Regions from separate parts of the Peribacillus sp. NPDC097675 genome, predicted to be linked through region 1. Evidence: riboswitches for the same ligand, from Rfam matches in the RefSeq annotation. Region 1 holds a riboswitch; each other region holds the start of a gene.

Region 1 (8,148 bases):
TTTCAGAAATATTAATCTTCGATAAGATGATATCAATATTTCAAATAGTTTGTCAATGTAAAATTAATAATATTCAGGACGACGGTCTTCAAATACCGGAATTTGACTCCTTGCTTCCGTTACTTTGACTAAATCTAGGGTGCCTAGTAGTAGTTCCTTTTCTTCTCCTGCTTCGCATATGATTTCACCCCATGGATCAATGATTATGGAATGTCCGGCAAATACATTCTTGGGGTCTGATCCCGAACGATTCACAGCAACAACGAAGGCTTGATTTTCAATGGCCCGACTGATTAACAGCGATCTCCAATGACTGAGCCTCGGTTTTGGCCACTCGGCTGATATGAATAAAACTTCCGCACCGCGTATCGTATGGGCCCGTTGCCATTCCGGGAATCGGATATCATAACAAATGAATCCTGCGCAAACTTTTTCATCAAGGGAAAATAATCCATCTTTTTCACCAGGTTGTAAGTAATGGTGCTCATCCATCAATTGAAACAGGTGGAGCTTGTCGTATTCTTTTACGAGTTTGCCTTCTTTATCGATGATGAGCATTGTGTTATAGATACCTTCCGTGGTTTTTTTTGCAATCGAGCCACCAATAAGGTGAATATGGTGTTTTTTTGCAAGTGCTTTTAGAAAGGTTATGGTTTGTTCCGCTTCCTCGTCTGAGATTTCTTGTAATCTCGTTAAATCATAACCGGTTGTCCATAGTTCTGGCAGCACGACGATATCCGGTTTAGACTGTGCAGCTTTTTCAATCCATTGTTCTGCCACCTGAAAATTAATATCCGGTTGTCCAAAGGCAATTTCCATTTGTAGGCAGGCGATTTTCCATTTCATATTAAAACCTCCATATGTAAAAAAGTACTTTACAAGATTATGATAAACATATATCATTTGTGACTAGAATTTCAAGAAATTTCAGAGAAGGTGTAAAGATGGTGCAATTCGAAAAATCCAAACTTCTTCAGGAGCTTCCCAAGCAATTTTTTGCTTCTTTAGTTGAAAAAGTAAATAAGATATCTTCACAAGGCCATGATGTCATTAATCTTGGACAGGGAAATCCAGATCAACCTACTCCAGGTCATATTGTGCAAAGTCTGCAGACAGCATCAGAAAATACTATGAATCATAAATATTCTCCTTTCCGAGGTCATCAATATTTAAAAGAAGCTGCGGCTCTCTTCTATGAACGTGAATATGGCGTCAAGCTAGACCCCAAAACGGAAGTGGCAATTCTATTTGGTGGAAAGGCTGGCCTTGTGGAATTACCGCAGTGCTTATTGAATCCAGGCGATACAATTTTAGTACCTGATCCTGGCTATCCCGATTATTTGTCAGGCGTGGCCTTAGCACAGGCTAAAACAGAAATTATGCCCTTGACGGAAGAAAATGATTTTCTCCCTAATTACCAGGAAATAGATACTAAAGTTTTGGAAAAAGCCAAAATGATGTTTTTGAATTACCCGAATAATCCTACAGGAGCTTCCGCAACAGAAGAGTTTTTTGAAGAAACCGTTATAAGGGCCAAAGAGCACTCAATTTGTGTGGTTCATGATTTTGCTTACGGGGCAATAGGGTTTGATGGAAAAAAACCATTAAGTTTCCTTCAAGTAAAGGGTGCGAAAGATGTCGGAATAGAAATTTATACACTATCAAAAACTTATAATATGGCAGGGTGGAGAGTCGGTTTTGCTGTTGGTAACGAAAGTATCATCGAAGCAATCGAATTATTACAGGATCATCTTTATGTCAGCCTCTTTCCGGCCATACAAGAAGCAGCGGAATGCGCCTTATTGGATTCACAAAATTGCGTAAAAGAACTGGTGGACATGTACGAAGGACGAAGAAATGTATTGATTGAAGGATTACGGTCAATTGGATGGGATGTCCAGGCTCCTGATGCTTCCTTTTTTGCATGGCTTAAGGTCCCGGAAGGTTTTACATCCGCTAGCTTTGCGGACCATTTATTAACCCAAGCTCATGTCGCCGTTGCACCAGGAAATGGTTTTGGTGAGTTTGGTGAAGGGTATGTCAGGGTAGGACTTCTTACTTCAGAAGAGAGGCTTCAAGAAGCAGTAGAAAGAATTGGTGCCTTGAACTTATTTGGTGAAAAACAGTGAGTGTAAGGTTTGATTGATTTAAATCGCTAAAACCTATTGACAAAGTATGAATTGCATGAAAGAATATAAAGATAATTCTAAATCTTTAAATTAGATACTCAAACAAAAATATAATAGCATTTTCTTATTTTGAGCAGGTGGAGGGACTAGCCCGATGAAACCCAGCAACCGACTGTAATACCATTGTGAAATGGGGCGGTAATTCCGCCGGATCCTTGTTGGGTCCACAGGGCACGGTGCTAATTCTTGCAGCCATCCGGCTGGGAGATAAGAAGATGGCTTTTTAAAGCCTCTTCTTTAGGAAGGGGCTTTTGTGTTTTGCTCAAAAATAGATTTGTGGTAATATCACTCTTTTTCAGATGAGCAGGGCTGGGTACATGAAGAAATACTTCAACATTGACTTTAACGTATAAGGAGTGATCAAATGAGTGAAATAATCGCTACGTATTTACTTCATGATTTCAAAGGAGAGCATGAAAAAAAAGCAGAAGGCATTGCATTAGGATTGACGGTAGGGACTTGGACAGAACTGCCTCACTTAGTGCAGAAGCAATTGGAAAAACATAAAGGGAGAGTAATTTCCGTAACACCTCTTCCTGAAGAAGGGCGAGTTAATCTCTATTTCGGTCAAAAAGTGTACCGTTCAACAATCAAGATTGCCTACCCTGCAGGTAATTTTTCTAATGATCTACCGGCCATCCTGACGACGGTATTCGGTAAACTGTCATTGGATGGGGAAATCAAATTGATAGATTTGGATTTTGTTGGCGATATTCAAAAAGCCTTCCCAGGTCCTCGATTTGGCATTACTGGAATCAGGGAAAAAATTGATGTATTTGACCGTCCTCTCGTGATGAGTATTTTTAAAGGGGTGTTAGGTCGGGATCTTGCTTATCACAATGAACAATTATTGCAACAGGCACTGGGAGGGGTCGATCTTGTAAAGGATGATGAAATTCTCTTTGATCAAGAGCAGACGCCATTTTTCGATAGAGTAAGAACGGGCAAGACCATTTTGGAAGATGTCTATGAAACTACGGGTCATCGGACTATATATGCTGTGAATCTATCAGGGAGAACATTCGAATTGATGGATAAAGCAGAGCGTGCAGCTGAAGCTGGGGCCGATGCTTTATTATTTAACGTTCATACATATGGATTAGATGTACTACAGGCTTTACGTGAAAACAATCGGATTAATCTACCAATCATGGCTCATCCGGCATATAGCGGAGCATTAGCTTCCTCAGCTTTATATGGAGTCAGCTATTCCCTTCTTCTTGGAAAGTTGGCAAGGCTCTCAGGTGCTGATTTATCCCTATTCCCTTCTCCATACGGAAATGTGGCACTCGATAAAGCAGAGGCATTAGCGGTTGCTGAAGCTTTGACGAAAAATGAGCCATCATGGAAAAAGGCCTTCCCGGTCCCATCAGCGGGCATACATCCAGGTATGGTACCTAATCTTATCAAAGATTTTGGATTAGAAAGCGTGATAAATGCGGGTGGAGGTGTCCATGGTCACCCTGATGGTGCAAAGGGTGGAGCACAGGCATTCCGTTCAGCGGTAGAAGCTGTACTTGCTGGAAAATCATTATCTTTAGCAGCTAAGGAAGATCATGGACTTCAAAAAGCGCTGGCCTTATGGGGAGGATTATAAGCATGATCAAACCGATTATATTTTGTGATTTTGATGGAACGATTACCAACTCGGATAATATCATCTCAATCATGAAGAAGTTTGCACCGCCAGGTTGGGAGTCATTAAAAGATGGCGTCCTTCAGCAAAAAATCAGTATTTCTGCTGGTGTGGGCGAGATGTTCTCCCTGCTGGACAGCGATCTAAAGGATGACATCATCCAATATGTCAAGGACACAGCGGGCATTCGTCCAGGATTCAGTGATTTTGTAGATTTTACAAAAAAAGCAGATATTCCTATTTATATTGTTAGTGGTGGGATGGACTTCTTTGTTGAACCACTTTTGAATGATTTATTGTCTACAGATCGTGTCTATTGTAATCATGCCAATTTTGAACAGGAAAAAATTGTGATTGAATGGCCGCATACATGTGATGAACATTGTGATTATGGGTGTGGCTGCTGTAAACCAACGATTATGCGGAAACTTTCAACGAAAAATGACTACAGGCTAGTTATCGGAGACTCGGTTACGGATTTTGAAGCCGCTAAACAGGCTGATTTTGTCATTGCACGAGACCGGCTGCTTGAAAAGTGTCGTATAGAAGGTATTCCTCATCAAGAATTTGAAACTTTCTTTGATGTGATCAATATTCTTAAAAAGCTACAGGAGGTGTAAGAGTGGTACTTTCAAAAGAGTGGCAGGAATTAGCGGAAATAAAGGCTGAACTGGCAGATAGAGATTGGTTTATGGGTACGAGTGGAAATTTATCAATCCGTGAGGCTAAAAGCCCGAATTTTTATATTACGGCAAGTGGCAAAGATAAACGTAAGCAGACAGATTCAGATTTTGTATTGGTGGATTTGTCTGGAACACCAATCGGAACCACTGAGCTCAGGCCTTCTGCTGAAACACTTCTTCATACAGAGATTTATCGAAAAACAGATGCGAACTGCATCCTCCATGTCCATACAGTTGAAAATAATGTGATTTCTGAGTTATATGCTGAAATGGGGGAAGTGACGTTCCGAAACCATGAAATCATCAAAGCGACTGGTCGATGGCAGGAAGATTCAGAATTGAAGATACCTATCATCCATAATCATGCCAATATTCCTCTACTTGCAGAAACATTCAGTCCACATGTCGATGCAGACACGGGTGCCGTACTTATCAGAAATCATGGAATTACCGTTTGGGGAAAAAGTGGGCTGGAAACAAAGAAGATTTTAGAAGCGTGTGAATTTCTGTTTCAATACCAGCTGTTGCTTAATCAGCAAAAGATAGTAGCTGGTTCAATATAATAATCCTAAAGGAGGAAAAATAATGGCTACAATCAGATTCCATGAAACAAATGGGGTAATCGAACTAAATGAAGAGGTCCATAGCTTTTTAGAGACACAAGGGGTCATTTACGAACAATGGGACATTGCAAAATTGCCGGCTCATTTGGTTGAAAAATATGATTTAACAGATGACGATAAAAATGAAATTCTTAAAGCCTTTGAGTCTGAGATTAGTGAAATATCGGAGAGAAGGGGATATAAAGCGCATGATATTATCTCATTATCCGATGCCAATCCAAATTTGGATCAACTGTTACAGAACTTTAAGCAAGAACATCACCATGAAGATGATGAGGTACGGTTCATCGCCGGGGGAACAAGTATCTTTGCCATTGAGGGCAGTGATGGAAAATGGTTTGATGTACGCCTCAACCCTGGAGATTTAATCAGCGTACCAGAATCGACACGCCATTATTTCACTCTAGCAGAAGACAGAAAAACGGTGGCCGTCCGCATTTTCGTTACACCAGCCGGCTGGGTGCCGATATATGAGAAAGATGAAGTTCAGGCATAATAAATGATTAAAAAAACCAGCTTTCGGGCTGGTTTTTTTGTGCTGTTTCCCCAGGGTGCTTTAGCAGGAGAATTATGATAAAATTTAACGGGAATCAAAATAGCATGGATTATAGGAGCAGATATTAATGAAAACGACCGAAGTATACATATTAGGCGGTTTTCTCGGTAGCGGGAAAACGACGCTTCTTCGAAATATATTAAAGCAGGAAAATGAAGTGGACAGAAAAGTGGCTGTGCTTTTAAATGAACTTGGCAGTGTGTCCGTAGATAGTGGCCTGATTGGTGATGATGTGCCGTTGAAGGAATTGTTCGATGGTTGCATATGTTGTACCATTCAGGACAAACTTGAAATTCAGTTGCAAGAATTACTGACAGAAAATGATTTAGATGCCGTTTATATTGAAACGACAGGGGCTGCCCACCCGGTTGAAGTACTTGATGGGATCATGTCACCGCTTTTTGCCAACAAGTTGGAGTATAAAGGGATTATAACAGTGGTTGATTTATTGCGGTGGCGCGATCGTGAACAGCTTTCGCCGCAACTTCGTCAGTTACTGGCCGAACAGATACATCATGCAGATTTCATTTTATTAAACAAAGCCGATTTGGTAAGTGAAATGGAGGCCGCTCAACTTATTTACTCAATCCAAGGATTGAATCCCGAAGCAGTATGCTTATTGACGGAGTATGCAGCTGTTGCTCTTAGTTCCTTGCAGCAAATGCATAGGAAGCAACATAATAACCATCAAAAGCTTGATGTACATAGTCATCTCCATTTACGTGCAATTGTGCACACTTTTGAAGGGGCCATTAATCAAGCTGATTTTGAGGATTGGCTCAGGGCCCTTCCTGAAACGGTGTATCGAATGAAAGGATATCTTTCCTTCACCCATTCGCAGTACCCTACTTTATTTCAATATTCATATGGCATGCCATTATATATGGATGAAATCATCAAAATGCCATTGAATATCGTGATTATTGGAGAAAAACTGGATAAAGACGCTATAATCAGTGAGTTGAAGTTTTTGGAAGCGAAGGCGACCATGTAGGTGTTTACCTCCCATCAAAACCGGGAAAAGTTAGGTAGACAAGTCTTCAAGGAGGCGGTATATATGCCGTGGAATAAAAGAGATTATCCTAATTCAATGAAAAATCTAGATGAAGATGTCCGTGCCAAAGCCATCGAGATTGCGAATGCATTACTTGATGATGGTTATGATGATGGGAAAGCCATTCCAATAGCCATTGATCGAGCAAAAATGGCAGTCGGAAAAGAGTGAAAAAAATCAGGCCCCATTAAATTGGGCCTGATTTTTTTATGACTGTAGACCAAAAGCGGCAAATGTTTTCTCATCCTCAATTAAGCCGCATGCTGCGCACTGTACTCGAACATCAGGCCCGTTATAAGCTAAGTGAAAGGGCTGAAGGGAATCATTTGAGTACTGTTCAACAATCTCACCTGATTGAGGATCTTTCTTAACAGGGGTCGGAACCTGTTCAATGAGATTGAAGCGAGATTTATTTGTCCGGCAATTCGGACAGCGATATACTTGAGACAATGCACTCACTCCTTTAAAAGTTAATACGTGTATATGTATAGTCTTTACGATAGTGAATGGTAATATGTATAAATTAGTAATGGATGGAAGGGATATGAATGAAAGATGAAAGATATAGGAAAAGATCGAGCTTTATTGGAGGCTTATGCAAGCCTATGGAATAATAGGAAGGTAATGAAGGGGGATGAAGAACCGCTCCTGATTCTATCAGAACTTGTCCGCCGTGAACTCTTGGATGAAAATGCTCATCCAAGGGCCAGGAAGCCCATTCATGAAAAATTTCATTTGAGTGTCAATCGGGTGATGGAATCTTCACTTACAGATGAAGAAAAGACGGCACTCATTTCAGTTTATTGTACGGTTCAGGAAAGGATTTTGGCTTTAAAGTAAATGGTTATTCATGTCGGTTATTTTTCGTTTATGCTTCACACTTTTTTCACACTTTGTTGTTAAAATATAATAAAAATACCTTTTACTTGAATGAGGAGTCAAAATCATGATGCGGGTTATTATCCTTTTATTTGCCGTAGTCCTGCTGTATGGGTGCAACAGCAATGAATCATATACGAAAGTGAACCTGAATCAATCTTTTTTGGCAACAGTCAATATTAAAGATACGAGCTTGACATTCCTGGATGAAAACTATCAGCTTTTTGCTAGGTGGGATATTTCTAAACCATTTACCGGTGCTTTGCTTTTAGCGAATAAAGATACCGTCCTTCTTTATGGGAAGGAGATGGAGACAATTGAAGCATACTCTTTATCCGCGGGTAAACATATTGACAGTTGGAAGGCAGGGAAGGGAATCGTCAACATGCTTATGCTTCAAGATGGGGAGAGCATTGTTGCGGTCAACCAACTGAATCATTCCATCTACTTTTTTGATAAAGAAGGCAAGCAACAAGACAGAGTTACAGTTGGTAAAAGTCCATTGACGGTTCTACAAGGAAAGCAAGC
Region 2 (8,148 bases), on a different contig from region 1:
CTTCACCCTGACTTGTTCTTGTTCTTCACCATTATAGTTCTCCATCTTTGTCCCTCCCATTTATGACTATTACATGGCTCCATCATAAACAGGAATTATTAAAAATTTCTTAAGAAACCATGAAAAATAAAAATTTTTTTCATGGACCGATATATCGGCGGATTGGACTGATAAAGGTCTGGTTTTGACCGATAAATCATAAAAATTGACCGATTTACTGCTTACAACAAAAAAAAGACGCCTCTATAAAAGGCGCCTCTCCTTACATGACTTCATACACTTCTTTTGTTTTCTTATTCACGCCATACCACCCCCAAGTGGCGGTATGCCCACCTTCGTTACTATCATTGACCACTTCAAAGACTTGAAAAATATAGTCTCCCTTTTCATCATCATGGTCATATTGGATTTGTAGCTGCGGATTTTCGTCAAACTTGGCGAAATCTTTCACCAATTGCTCGGCTGTGTCTTTCGAAATGGATTGATCCGACTCTTTCTCATCTACTACCGGTTTCTCCTCAGCTGGTTCCTCCTGGCCGGCTTTTTCCTCTTTCTGCGCTTCTTTTGGTGTTTCTGTTTTCACTGCTGGATTATCTTCAGCTTCTGACTCTGGAATAGCCTCTACATCTTCACCTTCTTCATCATCCGTTGATTCACCAGGCTCCATATCCTCTTCAACCGGTTCTATACTGGCATCTTCCGTTTCTTTCAGCATCTCGCTAGCCTTTTGTACCATCATCTTACCTTCTTTGTATTTTGCCTTATAGGCTGCTGCCTCTTGGAACAATGCTTGTGCCCCATCAAAATCTTGCTCCTCAAATTTCTTCATCCCTTTAGAAAGCAATTCCGACAGATCCATCAGCTCTTTCGCTTCCGCCGTTGGGTCATCCTCATAGGCCAATTCAAATGCTTCATAGGCTTCTAAGTAGTTCTCTTCTTTCAATTGGCTTTTTCCTAATTCCATGTTTGAGTCATACACCCTCGTCGTACAACCTGAAACGATGAATACCATCATTAAAATAAAAACGGATAATTTCTTCATATCAGCACTCTCCATCCTGGTTCGATATCATAAGTTGTCCTATCATTCTATAAATCTATCTTACCCTATTTCATAAGAAATATCTGACATCTATGTATGAAAGCTACTTTTTTCTGGGATATTCAAAATGAGGGTTATTTTTTTACAAATAGTGGTACATCATAAATAAACACTTTAAGGGGTGGATACGAATGAAGCAGGAAAAACAAACCTATTATGTGGATTTGGTGAGTGGTGACATTCTGGGTCAAAAATTAGAGGAAAACCCCAGCTTCACCATACAAGCGGATGATGATGATTTGGCTGAATTGAAGCAATGTTTAGAGGATCACCATAAAGATGACCTTGAAGCATACGCCCGTTCACATGTGCCCTATCTCCTCTACCATCATGACCGGGCCAATGATAAGTATGATGCGGCCATGAAAAGGCTTTATCGAATCATCTATAGATTAGGGGACGAAGCAGCACGAAATCACATTGATGAGATTGGAATATTGGAGGATAACAAATACGAAGGCGACAGTGAAATTCAGAAGTTTAAATAAGCAGCATGTTAGAACAGGATCATGTTTATGAAGGTTCTGTTCTTTTTTATGAACATAGCGTGATTATAAGGAGGTACGGATGAAACAAACAATTTACTTTACCTTATTGGCTGGCACCCTAAGTATTTTGTTTGGCTGCACTCAAGATTCATCCAGTAAAGAACCGGTTAAGACTAGCGAAGAGCGCCCTGTAACGGACAAATCGTCTGAAGAAATTGAACTAGAACAAGGCGTTAGCCAGGTAGCGGAAGGATATGCACCTGTACCTGAAGAAGGTGACCCAATCAGTGAGGAAAAAGAAGAAGAGATTTATCGTTACATGAAATCACGATATGGCACCGGCAAGACTAAACAAAACACACAAGACTCCATCATAAAAAAAGGCGAGTAAGAAATTCGGGATTACACAATCACAGGCGCATACGATTTATATGCATTATGAAATGGAATTATACAAGCCCAAATGAATGACCGTCCCATTGAAACAAAGACCAGCATCCATATTGACTGCCGGTCTTTTCGTCTAGTGTTTTTGTTTATAATAAGTAACAGCCAACGCAAGGGCGAGCACTGCGCCTTTTACGATATCCATCGCATAATACGGGACCGACATCATGATTAGTCCGTTTTGCAGGATACCGATCAAGACGGCCCCGATGAACGTTCCAAAAGCATTCGGCTTCCCTGCGCCTAGAACCGATGAACCGATGAAGGCTGCCGCTACCGCATCCATTAAATAGGGAGAACCGGAATTGATTTCCGAAGTCATGACACGGGAAGCAAGGACGATTCCGCCTATGGCGGCAAATAACGCTGAAAGAAGATAGGCAACTACTTTATATTTATTGACCGAGATTCCAGAAAGCCTAGCCGCTTCCTTATTTCCGCCAATGATGTACATATAACGGCCATGCTTCGTATAGGTCAAGAAGATGTGAGTCGCCACTACGATGACTCCCATGATCAGGATAATCCAAGGCACCTGTCCGATTTTGCTGAAAAACGGGCTGATTAGACCTGTAGCGAATGTCCCATCAGGCATTACCATGTTCTGTGAAACCGTCGCTCCTTTTGTATAGGTAAGAGCGAGCCCTTGAATGATGAACATGGTCGCCAATGTCATCAGCATGTCAGGGATCCTTAATTTCACAATCATGAAGGAATTCAATGCGCCCACCACAAGTGAAGCACCAATGGCCGCTATTATCGCAATCACCGTATCCTGGGAAAACCAGACAAACATCGAGATGACGATGGCATTGGCTAATGAAGCAACGGAACCAACCGACAAATCAAAGCCATCGACCGTCAAGGAAATCGTGATTCCAATGGCGATGATGGTCACGATGGAAATGGAACGCAAAATGTTTATAAGATTATTCGTTTGAATGAACGATGGATTCGCAATGGCAAAAACGGCAATCAAGATGATGATTGTCAGGATCGTTCCATATTTATATAAAAACTCGAACAGATCGAGTTTTTTCTTGGCTCTCGCTGTGGGTTTCTCTGTCAAAACCGGAATCGGTGTACTCATCCTATTTGCCTCCTGTTGAGTAGAATAGTAAATCTTCTTCGTTCGTCTTGCTTGTCTCTAGCTCTTTGACCATACTTCCGTCGTATAACACGTAGGTCCGGTTTGTGATCCCCATGATTTCAGTCAATTCGGATGAGGCATATATAATCGCCTTTCCACCCTCAGCTAACTTTGCGATCAGTTCAAAAATATCCTTCTTGGCTCCGACGTCAACGCCCTTTGTCGGCTCATCGAATATGTATACATCCGCATCAGCCATCAGCCACTTTCCGATGGCTACTTTTTGCTGATTACCGCCTGAAAGGTTTTCGACCTTGGCTTCCTCTGAGGGTGTTTTTATCCCGAGAGTCGTAATCAGTTCCTTCGCCTTTTTCTTTTCTGCCTGGCGATTGACAAAACTGAATGCCTTGGTGAATTTCCCGACACTTGCAGCGGTCAGATTTGTTGTAACCGACTCTTGTACGAGAACTCCTTCTTTCCTCCGTTCTTCGGGAACTAATGCTAAACCGCTCTTCACAGCATGATGGGGTGTTTTCAAACTAAGCTTCCTTCCATTCAAAACGACTTCCCCTTTTGTAATGGACGTATGACCAAATAACGTTTTACAAAGCTCCGTTTTACCTGCTCCCACAAGTCCCGCTAAACCGACGATTTCTCCTGCTTTTACATGTAGGCTAATGTTTTTCACCTTACCACCATCGGACAGTCCATTCACTTCAAAAATTACGTCCCCAACCTCCGCATTGACGATGGGAAACTGCTCCTCCATGGACTTTCCAAGCATTTGCTCAATTACTTCATTTTGGGTGATATCCGTGATTTTTTGGCTCTTCACACTCTCCCCATTTCTCATAATCGTAATATCCTCACAAATGCTGAATATCTCGGGAAGACGATGGGAGATGAATATGATGCCAACACCCCTTTGCTTCAACCCATTCACAATGCGGAATAGCTCCGTCGTCTCCGTATGGCTTAACGGTGCAGTCGGCTCATCAAGAATCAGGAATTGACATTCCGTTGAAACGGCCCTTGCTATCAAGACCATTTGCTTTTCAGCCAATGTCAGGTCTCTTACCAGCTTCTTTGAAGAAACAAGGATGTTCATATCAGCCAAGATTGCAGTCGCTTTCCTATGTAATTCGTGCCAATTGATGATCTGTTTTTCCCCCATGTTTTGCACGGTCTCATTAAGCATCACGTTTTCCGCGACTGTTAAATAAGGAATGAGGGCTGTATCCACTTCCTGATACACAATTTGAATGCCAGCCTCCTGTGCAGACTTCGGGGAACGGATATCGTGTACCTTGCCATTCAAAAATATGTCGCCGGAATAATGGACATGAGCCCCTGAAAGAACTTTCATTAATGTCGATTTCCCTGCTCCATTTGCGCCGACCAATGCATGTGCTGTCCCCGACCGCACTGAAAAATTCACTTCATTCAGCGCTTTTACACCCGGAAATTCGATTGATATCTGTTTCATATCTAATTGAATGCCCATGTCCCATCCCCCCATTAAACAGACACTCTCTTTGACATGAAGAGAGTGTCCATCAATTCTGATTGTTACTTCTTATAATGTTCTTTCAATACCTTCATCCATTCTTCCTCAAATTCCGTTGAAACTCCCCAGCCTTTGACAATGCCGGATAGATTGGTCATGTTGACTGATTCCTTGGATGATTGTAACTGTTTTTGTGAAATCAACGAAGCTTCTAAATCATAGCTTTGCGGTGTTTCTTCTCCCGCTAATTTTTTTGCCAAAAGTCTCAAATTCACTGCACCAATCAATTTCGGATCAACCGCTGCCGTATACGACCACGAACTTCCTTTCGTTTGAATCTCCTGAAGATCGGCATTGGAAACATCAATTCCATAGATTTTCACTTCATCCCGCCCTGCTTCTTTAATTGCACGAGCAGCTCCGATAGCGAATGCATCCCAAGTTGCAAAAATTGCGTCAATCTTTCCTTTTGGATATTTATTCAACATCGCAGCAACCGCATTTTGCGTCTGGACCGAAGTATCTGCCGATGCCACCCCGAATCTTTCAACTTCCTTAATGCCAGGGTTTTCTTTTAGCTTATCTTGATACACGGCGTTTCTTCTCACCATTGGTGGGAAACCGTCCACCCAAAGGTATGCAATGTTCGCTTCGCCCTTTTCCTCTTCAATCAATTTATCAAAAGCAAGGGTTGCCAATGCTTCATCGTCTTGTGACGTTACGGTTACACCATCAATCTTCGTTAAATCACTGATGGAATCAAACGTGACTACGCTTTTCCCTGCATCCACCAATTTTTGTACATCATTCACAGTCGCTGCATCATCACCATGGGAAATGATATAGCCATCATAATCTTCCTCAAGTGCCTGGGCGATCGCATCATGGAATTTAGCCGTATCTCCATTCGCCGTATATGTATCCACTTGAAAGCCGAGTGCTTCTCCTTCTTCTTTCGCTCCTGCTAAATATTGGGCCGTGTGATCATCCCCCCCAATCTTACGGATGACTTTAATTTTGGCTCCTTCCCCTTTTGCAAATCGTTCTGGAACATTTTCAAAGGAGACTTTTTCCGTTTTTTTGGCTTCTCCCGTACTTTGTCCTGAAGAACAGCCCGTCAATAGTAATGCCGAAGCAATGACTGAAATGAATGCCCCTTTAAAAAGTGATTTTCTCATTTTAACTCCCCTTTTTTACATTATTCACATCTGTTTTGTTGGTATAAATCTAAAATAAAAACCTCTCTAAAATTAGAGAGGTTTAATCAGCTGATTGGCGGACTTATCCCTCTCTTATCTGTCAAAACATTTCTGTTTTGCAGGATTTAGCACCAATTCCTAAATGGAACGGTTGCTGGGCATCGTAGGGCCAGTCCCTCCGCCACTCTTGATAAGAGAATATAATGTGTTACGTTACGTTTCGTTTCGATAAGTAACACTTTATAGAGATATAGTCGTTAAGTCAATAGTATTTAGAATATTTTAAATGTTTTATTTTCCTTGCAATTTCGCCAGGCGTCTTTTTTCGACTTTTTCAAGACGCTCGAACTGGCGCAACTTCACTTCGAAAAGAGTGATTGGATCACGGTAAACTTCCGGATTTTCTCTCATATGTTCCAAAGCAGCCTGCTGTTCCTTGATTTCGGTTTGCGTTTGTTCGATGTTCTTTTCAAGGATGGCAAATGAATTGCGATAGAACAGGGATATGTCACGTTCCAGGGATTTTTCGAACAAACTAAATTGAGTAAGGAAACGGTCACTGATCATATCGGCAACATCTTGGAAGTCTTCATTTTCCAAGAACTTCTTATATCTATTATACATATTCGCTTTATTTTGAGGTATGGCCCCGAACAGTTTCCCAGCTCCCTTAAGAATCAATTGAGATGGTGTCCTTCTCAGTAAAATATTCACGTTATCAATCCGGATACTGCTTGTCATCCGGTCAGCATCACGACGCCAGTCATCCAGGACCCTGAAGTCCCCGGCAAGTACAATCCGTTCTTCTTTATACAATTCATTGAATCCGGCGCTCATTTCGTCCATGAACTGTTGACTTTGCATAAATTCCAACTGTGATGTAGCGATCCAGTCCTGAAGGGATCGGAAATATTGTGGCATGATTTTGTCTGATATAAAGGCCTGTATCCGATCATTCATTTCCTGATTCAGCTGTATATGGACTTGGCTGAAATCACTATTCTCAGATAATGTTTTAGAGCAATCACGCAACAATTCGGGAATTCTTGTGGAAAGTTCCTTTTTCACTTCTTCTTTAAGTAAACGATAAGATCTGGTTATATTCTCGCTTTTTTCTGTTTCCAAATCAGTCAGCTGATTCGTAGCACCCTTCAGCTTCACTTCCATCTGTTCATTCCATGAAATCGAGTGCTCGCATTTCCGTTCGTTTGCTGCCCGTTTTTCTAAAAGATAGGATAATGTTTTACGAGTAAAAGCAAGCAGCTTCTCCGCTCTCATTTCCTTCCAATTGCTTTCTTGATAGTTTGCATGGAGGAAAACTCCCAAATCCTGTAGCTGTTGTTTGCTGTCATAAAGCTTGGAGTACGCAAATACTTTTGCATTAGGGAAATAGGCATTCACTTTATCCCATGTCTCATCTTCCATCCTGACTGCCACTTGATCGCTGTAAATCGTATCCATTTTATTGAGCAAGAAATGGATGGGAAGCTTTGGAGCCATTTGCTGTATTTCCAATAGCAAATCACGTTCACTGCCAGTAAAAGGTGCCCGTGCATCTAAAACGAACATCACTCCGTCGCTCTCCAGTAGATAATTATGGAAATCAGAATCTACATTCTTCTCTCCATTGAATCCTGGCGTATCTAATAATCGTAGGCGATTATTTCTTAGGTAGTCACTGATGAGCGTAACATCGACAATTGTACCGCGCTGACGGCGAATTTCATCCAATTCCGTTAACTCTTCTACCGATTTACGATCTGTATCGGTAATTTCATAGATTTCTAGGTCATCGCCATCTTTCACGCTAATCAGAGATGAATGGTCTTCCGCCGCAATACTTTCTCCTGCAATGGACTGAATGAAGGATGTCTTGCCATTCCCTGCACTTCCAACAAGAAGCAGGTTGAAATTACTTGTATCCTTGATTCCGTCTACCATCCATTTCAACTTATTACCGACCGATAAATCATTGCTCTCTGCCCATTGGATGATGGAATTGATCAGTTTTTCTCCTGATTCCATTCCGCCTCCCAATCTAGGGGATTTCGCTAGCAAACTTTCCGCATCTTGAACAACAAGTGCACTCACTGTATCCGGGAAAATCTCATTCCATGAAAGGACAGAAGCCGCTGCAAACAACGAAAGCTCCCCATCGGCAATCTTCAGCCAATTTTCAAGCAACCTAGGTACGACAGGGCTTAATTCTTTTACTAAATGTGTACCTTCAAGCAACCCTGCATAAGCATCACGGTAATAGATGGAAAGATCATCCCAAACATCCCCATTGTTTAACTCAATTTCATCAATCAATT
Region 3 (8,148 bases), on a different contig from region 1:
CGGGATGCATTGATGCAATATGTACAGAACCTGTCTCAGCAAAAAGCCCATGTCCTTAAATACGACTTCATCAATCAAGTCCATTCCCCTCCGTTTCTGGTTGCAATAGAAAAGAGATAATCCACATGCCACTGTTGTATAAACGGTGGTATCTTTCATTTAGATGCTGAATTTTTTTAATTTTTAAATTATACTTATCAGAAAGAAGAATATTGGAATCTGGCAAAGTTACAATCCAAATCTGAAATTTTTAATGAATATATCCGGAGGCAAATGAATGAAAGTACATGAAAAGAGTATCCAAACGAGCGGCAAAGAAATACGGTATACACATATTGAAACAGGTTCGAACACCGTTTGCTTTATGTTTTCAGGTTCAGGATACAATTATGATAAGCCCTTATTTTATTATGCAACGATGACCATGCTTCAAAATAAAGTGGATATTATTCATGTCCATTACTCCTATGGGGAATATTTTCTAAAAAAACCTCTTGAGGAAATATCCAAGACCATGATGGATGATATTCATCCTGTCATCTTGGATGTTCTTAAAAATGGTGAATATACCGAAACGATATTCTTAGGTAAGTCCCTTGGAACCATCCCCATCGTGAATGACCTATTCAAAAGAAACGAATTCTTACATTCAAAGGTGATTTTACTTACTCCATTGTTAAAGTTCGAATCGATTTTCGATTCACTCTTAAACAGTGAACATCAAGGACTCCTCGTTATCGGGGACAAAGACCCCCACTATCATTCAAATCAAATCGACCAATTGCATAGCACTAATCTACAAATCGAGATTGTTCCACATGCAGATCATCACTTAGATATCGGAGAATTCGAGACCACTCATTCTTTGTTAGCCCTATCTAGGGTTATGGAAACACTTCAAAACCTAGTGAAGACCCCATAGTAATCATCAAAACATACAGAAAAGAGGCGCAATGAGCACCTCTTTCCTGTATGTTTCTTTTTAGCTTCGGACCATTTTAAACAACATACCCTAATATCTTCAACCGGTTTTCAACGAAACTGAGTGCATATTGAAAGACATCATCCCGTTCCGGTTCGTTGAAAATTTCATGATATAACTTCGGCCATTCCTTGTATTGCTTTTCGCTGGCCAAATTATAATTGAACCACTCACGGACCGCTTTCTTGTTGACAACCTTGTCTTCTCCGCCCTGCATCAACAGGAACGGTACATCTTGGAACTCCGGTATTTCTTCAAAAGCATCCTTCATAGCCTGTACAAGCTCGCGATACCATCGAACAGATACCTTGGTAATGTATAATGTATCATTCGTATCCGATTCACGGATTTCCGAATTTCTCGTCGCCATTTGGGGAGTTAACCCAGAATCCACCCGGAACTTAGGCATTACGATATTCATCCCGTGTGAAATCGCAGTTAAATATTTGGGAGGATGCGTCATCAGGCCGAGACATGGCGATGATAAAATGACCCCCGCAATATCCCATTCCTCCTCCTGAAGCAGACGGATTGCAATCAAGCCGCCCATGCTATGTCCTAATAAAAAGACCGGAAGAGAATAATCGTAGGCATCTTCTATCCAGCTTTTTACTTCTTCTAAATATTCGTCAAAGGAATCGATATGCCCTCGGAAAGCGCGAGTAGTCATTCCCTGCCCAGGAAGGTCACCCATGACGACATGGTATCCGGCTGAAAGCCACATTTGAGTTAACCACTTATAACGGCCATGATGTTCCATTGCCCCATGAATTATGACGATGACGCCTTTTGCGTCTCCGTCCGTCTCCCATTTCCACATTCGAAATCCCCCTTTCACTTTTTCTCTAGTTGTTTCCGTTCCATGCTGAATGAAAAATAATCTATATGATAAATTATAACCATCTTCATGATTTTCGACAAAAACGAAGCCGAATAAGTTGGGCTACTTGAAATATTAGCCAAGCCTATTTTGATACGGTATATTAAAATAATACAGTAAAATTATCCACTTCGGAAAGGAAATGATTAAAATTGATTATTTATCCATTCAAAGGTGCAGAACCAGATATTGCCGAGAGCGCTTATCTTGCTGAAAATGCCGTCGTAACAGGCGATGTGAAGATTGGAGAAGAATCAACAATCTGGTTCAATACCGTCATCCGTGGTGACGTAGCTCCTACCATCATCGGTAAAAGAGTAAGCGTACAAGATAATAGCGTTCTTCATCAAAGCCCCAATAACCCATTAATAATTGAAGATGAAGTGACCATCGGCCACCAAGTCATCCTACATAGCTGTCAGGTTCGAAAAGGGGCTCTCGTCGGTATGGGTTCCATCATACTTGATGGTGCGGAAATTGGTGAAGGTGCCTTTATCGGAGCCGGTAGCCTTGTTCCTCAAGGAAAAGTGATCCCACCAAACACGTTAGCGTTTGGACGTCCAGCCAAAGTCGTTCGCGAAATCAATGATGAAGATCGCCAGGATATGGATCGAATCGTTCGTGAATACGCTGAAAAAGGGCAGATTTATAAACAGGCTGAACGAATTAAGTAAAATTCACAAAAATAGGATTCATTGAATTATTCCCTACGTAACCATATTTAATCCTATTTAACTCCATCAAAAAGGTGCCTCGCAAATTGCGAGGCACCTTTTTAATTATGGTTTACGCTTGAGCTTGTGTTTTCAAAGCCTCTGCTTTATCCGTGCGCTCCCAAGGCAAATCAACATCTGTACGGCCGAAGTGACCATATGCAGCTGTTTGTTTGTAGATTGGGCGACGAAGGTCAAGCATCTTGATGATACCAGCTGGACGTAGGTCGAAATTCGCTTCCACCAATTCCACTAGTACCTCTTCACTTACTGTTCCTGTGCCGAATGTATCGACTGAAATCGATACAGGCTTAGCCACACCAATTGCGTATGCTAATTGCACCTCCGCTTTATCAGCTAGGCCGGCAGCTACGATGTTTTTCGCAACGTAACGTGCAGCATATGCCGCAGAACGGTCAACTTTCGTCGCATCTTTACCAGAGAAAGCACCGCCGCCGTGACGAGCGTATCCGCCGTACGTATCAACGATGATCTTACGTCCAGTAAGACCCGCATCCCCTTGTGGTCCACCGATTACGAAACGACCAGTCGGGTTGATGAAGTATTTCGTGTTTTCGTCGATTAAGTCAGCTGGCACAACCGCTTTAATCACATGTTCTTTCAGGTCCGCTTGAATTTGCTCAAGTGTCACTTCAGGATCATGCTGTGTAGAGATGACGATAGTATCTACACGCACAGGCAGGTTATTCTCATCATACTCAACCGTTACCTGTGTTTTACCATCAGGACGCAAATAGCTTAGCGTATCATTCTTACGAACTTGAGAAAGGCGGAAAGAAAGCTTGTGGGCCAATGAAATGGGAAGGGGCATAAGCTCTTCCGTTTCATTGCACGCGAATCCGAACATAAGACCTTGGTCCCCTGCACCGATTGCATCGATTTCCTCTTCCGACATCGTGCCTTCACGTGCTTCTAATGCTTTATCAACGCCCGCTGCGATATCAGCAGACTGCTCATCGATTGAGCTTAGAACGGCACAAGTCTCGGCATCGAAGCCATATTTCGCACGCGTGTAGCCAATTCCTGCAATCGTATCACGGACGATACGCGAAATATCCACGTAAGCCGATGTTGTAATTTCTCCAGCAACAAGCACAAGACCTGTCGTCACACTTGTTTCACACGCGACACGCGCATTTGCATCCTTAGCAAGGATTGCATCTAAAATGGAATCTGAAATCTGATCACAAATCTTATCCGGATGGCCTTCTGTAACAGATTCAGAAGTAAATAGACGTTTCTTTGACATCTTATTTCCTCCTTGGAAGTTAGTATGTTGTAGGCATAAGCCTGATCTTTACGGAACTCGTTTCCCTTATTAGTTTCAATCATAGACACAGAATTCATGAAAAAAACACAAAAACCTTCCCTGGGTTATGAGGAAAGGTTTAAAAATTCTATCATCTATCCTTTCACTCTTATCGTTCAAGGGTCTTTACCTTGCTCAGGTTAGCACCATCACCACAATTCCTTGAAGAATCATCGCTTTATTTTCGGCGATTGATCTTTGGGTCAAGTTCAATATGGCAGGTTGCTGGGTTTCAAAGGGCCTGTCCCTCCACCAACTCGGGATAAGAGAATCCGTACAATTTAAGATACTATCGCATTTAGTCTGAATTTGTCAATGTTTTTCTAATTAGAACATTTTTCCCCATCAACGAAAAATAAAAAAACTTTTTTTATGGCACTGATGAACTATAAATAGTATTCTTAGAGTAGACTGGAATTTCAGACCATTGATATTGATGGATAATTCAGTCACAAGCAATTAGCACTATGGAAACCATATTTTAATCCCTTTTTCCTTTTCATATAGGCTGTTTTACTTCGTTTCTTCCTATATAAAAGAAGATTTTCGATAATCCCAGCGAGAGCCCTAATTTTTTACGGGGGCATCCGTTTCTTACATCCAAGATTGACTACCATAAGATTATCTTCCTTTCTGGGCAACTTTAGTGCTGACCATCCAGGATGGTTCACTGCAAGTATATGCCGGCATTAAACACTAGGTTACTCATGGATATAAAAAAATTGATTAATTTGACTATTCTATAATCGTTCACAAAAAACGTTTAAATAGTATAGACTATTCAATCTAATGTGTTATACTAATTGTAATATAAAACTTAAACAAAGGATGGTATCTCATATATGAATTCTGTTGACGTTAATGAGTTACACCAATTATTAGCAGGGAATAATGTGCAAACTCAGCTCTCAGTTCCTCAATTAGTTGAAAAAGTATTAAGCAGAAATGAAGGCGTTTTAACGTCGACTGGCGCAGTAAAAGCTGAAACCGGCAAATACACGGGCCGTTCACCTAAAGATAAATATATTGTAGAAGAAGCTTCGGTAAAAGATAAAATAGACTGGGGCCCAGTGAACCAGCCAATTTCTGAAGAAGTCTTCAATAATCTATATAGCAAAGTAGTGGACTACCTAAAAGCAAAAGAAGAACTCTTTGTTTTCAAAGGCTTCGCTGGCGCCGACGAATCATCACGCCTTCCTATCCGAGTTGTAAATGAATATGCTTGGCATAACCTTTTTGCTCATACTTTGTTCATCCGTCCGAACGAGGAGGAACTGAGAGGGCATGAAGCAGAATTCACGATCCTATCTGCACCTAATTTCAAAGCCGATCCAAAAGTTGACGGGACTAAATCCGAAACGTTCATCATGGTTTCATTCGAACGCAGAACAATCCTAATCGGTGGAACCGAATATGCAGGTGAAATGAAAAAATCCATTTTCTCCATCATGAACTACCTACTTCCGGAAGAAGAAATCCTTCCGATGCATTGCTCGGCAAATGTAGGTCGTGAAGGCGATGTCGCTTTATTCTTCGGATTGTCCGGTACTGGTAAAACCACGTTATCTGCCGACACGAACCGGAAACTGATTGGTGATGACGAACACGGCTGGTCTTCTAACGGTGTATTCAACATCGAGGGCGGATGCTATGCAAAAACCATTAATCTTTCACGTGAAAAAGAACCACAGATTTTCGACGCCATTCGTTTTGGCGCGGTATTGGAAAATGTAGTGGTGGATCCCGATACGCGCGAAGCGGATTACGATGATAGCTCATTGACGGAAAACACGCGTGCCGCTTACCAAATGCAAGCGATTGATAATATCGTGAATCCAAGTATCGCGGGACATCCAAATACAATCATTTTCTTAACGGCTGATGCATCTGGCGTACTGCCTCCTATCAGCAAACTTTCTAAAGAACAAGCCATGTTCCACTTCTTGAGCGGATACACTAGTAAATTGGCTGGTACTGAAAGAGGAGTGACGTCTCCTGAAGCAACATTCTCGACATGCTTCGGTTCACCTTTCCTACCACTACCTGCACAACGCTATGCAGAAATGCTTGGGGAAAAAATCGACGAGCATGATTCAAAAGTTTACCTGGTCAACACAGGTTGGACTGGCGGTGCTTATGGAACGGGCAGCCGCATGAAGCTTGCTTACACTCGTGCCATGATCCAAGCAGCACTTGAAGGAGAATTAGCAAACATCGAAACCATTAAAGATGATATCTTCGGATTGGACATTCCTGTTCATGTTCCAGGTGTTCCTGACGAAGTGCTTCAACCAATCAAGACGTGGGAAGATCCAGCTGCGTATACTGAGTCAGCAAAAGACTTGGCAGCACAATTCCGTGCCAACTTCAAAAAATTTGGAAGCGTTCCAAATGAAATCGAAGAACTTGGCGGACCAATTGCATAATTCAGGAATACGAAAGGACCAAGCGAAACTCGCATGGTCCTCTTTTTATCATTATAATAAGCTCGAAACCCCGGGCTATCGAACATTTCAAAGGATAAGCCACCTTCCAGCAAGAAAAAGCCCGAACGAGAAATTGTTCTTCGTTCGGGTTACTGATTATATTCTTAAATCTTAAAGTGACTCACTTCTTTTTGTAGCCTTTCCGCCAAGGATGCTAGTGATTGGGCTCCTGTAGTAATTTGTTCATTCGCAGCCAGCTGTTCTTCTGTTGCGGCACTAGTATCATAAGCCCGTTCGGCAGCCGACACCGCAATTTCTTTTATGGATAAGGAACCTGCTGCCACTTCTTCGGTCATCGCTTGAATCTCATCGATGGCAATGGAAGTCGATCCAATCCGTTCACTCACCTCTCCGACTGCCACTTTGATTTGATTGAACATCTGTAATGAATTTTCAGAAGCCACCAGTCCATCTACCGCTTTCTCGCTCCCAATCTTGATGGATTCCACTCCTTTTTTGGTAGCATCTTGAATTATAGAGACCATGTTTGCGATCTCTGAAGCGGACCGTTTCGATTCCTCGGCCAGTTTCCGGACTTCATCTGCCACTACGGCAAAACCCTTTCCATGTTCTCCAGCACGGGCGGCCTCGATGGCAGCATTCAAGGCGAGTAAGTTCGTTTGATCGGAAATGTCCGTAATCAACGCTGTCACCCTTTGAATATCACTAGAATGAATTGCCATCTTTTCCATGATGCTTGCTGAATCTTGAATGGTAGCATTGATATTATTCATTTCCTTTGTCACGGCATTCATGCTGGAGGATCCCTCATTTACAAGCGAATTCACGGTTTCAGCCGATTGAAGCATATCGACATTACTTTCCGTAATCCTTCCGACCGCTGCAGCCATTTCATTCATGGAATTCACTGAATCCTCGATTATGGTCACCTGCTGATTCGTTCCCTGCATATTATCCTCTGCGGTTGTTGCGACCATCTCCGAAGAGGCCAGGCTTTCCTCGGAACTCGCTGACATTTGCTCAGCTTGAGCGGCAAGCAGTGTCGATGAATCCCTCATACTCGAGACTATTGACTTAAGTTCTTTGACCATCTTATTGAATGCGCAGGCCATATCACCAATCTCGTCTTTGTTTCGCACCTGAACGTCTTCCACCTGGAGGTCTCCGTCTGCAACCTGTCCTATGGCAGCTGTAAGCTTCCGAACAGGGTAGGATATACTACGGCTCAGGACAGTCGGCATAACGATACTAAGGACAAACCCTCCGATGATGACCAACGTGATGATGAGTTGCATGTCCTTCACCAACGCATCTATCTCTTTGCGTTTTTCTTGCATATACACTTTTTGATTGTCACTTAACTGCTTAGCTTTTTCGATGATCGTTTCTTCTAGTACACTTGTCTCTTTCGCGATAACCAAAGCTTCCTGCGTTTTTTCCTTCTGGACATTAAAGATTATTTCTTCTGAAAGTTTTGCATACTCCTGTTTTGCTTTGTATGCCTCTTCCAATAAAACGCGATCTTCTTTCAGTTTAAGCTTCTTTCCCAACTCTTTATATGTATCTTCAAATACATTATTTTTTTCCGTCCTACCTTCTAAATACTTAGCATCCGCATAAATCATATATCCGCGGATATCATTGGAATAATCTTGCTGATTGATAATCAGATCATCTACCAGCTGGGTCTTCTTCACACGATCATCCAATAAAAACTTATACTGACCATTTAACTCACTGATAATCAATAAATAGACAGCCCCCATGGCCAATAAAAATAAAAGCAAAGACAAAAA

The links. Region 1 has a riboswitch for S-adenosylmethionine ahead of mtnW (2,3-diketo-5-methylthiopentyl-1-phosphate enolase). Riboswitches for the same ligand answer to the same signal wherever they lie in the genome.
Region 2: linked by a shared signal. The riboswitch ahead of ACQKL5_RS09730 (sugar ABC transporter substrate-binding protein) and the one ahead of mtnW (2,3-diketo-5-methylthiopentyl-1-phosphate enolase) in region 1 are both predicted to bind S-adenosylmethionine.
Region 3: linked by a shared signal. The riboswitch ahead of metK (methionine adenosyltransferase) and the one ahead of mtnW (2,3-diketo-5-methylthiopentyl-1-phosphate enolase) in region 1 are both predicted to bind S-adenosylmethionine.

What each region holds. Positions count from the first base shown of each region.
Region 1 is NZ_JBNNSK010000009.1:170,747-178,894, reverse strand. It holds gene ACQKL5_RS14855 (carbon-nitrogen family hydrolase) at 64-846, opposite strand; gene ACQKL5_RS14850 (pyridoxal phosphate-dependent aminotransferase) at 945-2,129, shown strand; SAM riboswitch class I at 2,251-2,403, shown strand; gene mtnW (2,3-diketo-5-methylthiopentyl-1-phosphate enolase) at 2,554-3,786, shown strand; gene ACQKL5_RS14840 (2-hydroxy-3-keto-5-methylthiopentenyl-1-phosphate phosphatase) at 3,789-4,445, shown strand; gene ACQKL5_RS14835 (methylthioribulose 1-phosphate dehydratase) at 4,448-5,071, shown strand; gene ACQKL5_RS14830 (cupin domain-containing protein) at 5,094-5,627, shown strand; gene ACQKL5_RS14825 (CobW family GTP-binding protein) at 5,755-6,681, shown strand; gene ACQKL5_RS14820 (hypothetical protein) at 6,745-6,912, shown strand; gene ACQKL5_RS14815 (DNA alkylation repair protein) at 6,949-7,191, opposite strand; gene ACQKL5_RS14810 (hypothetical protein) at 7,297-7,581, shown strand; gene ACQKL5_RS14805 (YncE family protein) at 7,688-8,148, shown strand, end outside.
Region 2 is NZ_JBNNSK010000005.1:175,876-184,023, forward strand. It holds gene ACQKL5_RS09700 (S1C family serine protease) at 1-45, opposite strand, end outside; gene ACQKL5_RS09705 (hypothetical protein) at 263-1,042, opposite strand; gene ACQKL5_RS09710 (hydrolase) at 1,234-1,590, shown strand; gene ACQKL5_RS09715 (hypothetical protein) at 1,670-1,981, shown strand; gene ACQKL5_RS09720 (ABC transporter permease) at 2,114-3,127, opposite strand; gene ACQKL5_RS09725 (sugar ABC transporter ATP-binding protein) at 3,129-4,631, opposite strand; gene ACQKL5_RS09730 (sugar ABC transporter substrate-binding protein) at 4,697-5,812, opposite strand; SAM riboswitch class I at 5,924-6,030, opposite strand; gene ACQKL5_RS09735 (dynamin family protein) at 6,125-8,148, opposite strand, start outside.
Region 3 is NZ_JBNNSK010000008.1:48,219-56,366, reverse strand. It holds gene ACQKL5_RS12960 (class I SAM-dependent methyltransferase) at 1-120, shown strand, start outside; gene ACQKL5_RS12955 (alpha/beta hydrolase) at 278-922, shown strand; gene ACQKL5_RS12950 (lysophospholipase) at 999-1,802, opposite strand; gene ACQKL5_RS12945 (gamma carbonic anhydrase family protein) at 2,018-2,536, shown strand; gene metK (methionine adenosyltransferase) at 2,649-3,845, opposite strand; SAM riboswitch class I at 4,012-4,174, opposite strand; gene pckA (phosphoenolpyruvate carboxykinase (ATP)) at 4,748-6,331, shown strand; gene ACQKL5_RS12930 (methyl-accepting chemotaxis protein) at 6,496-8,148, opposite strand, start outside.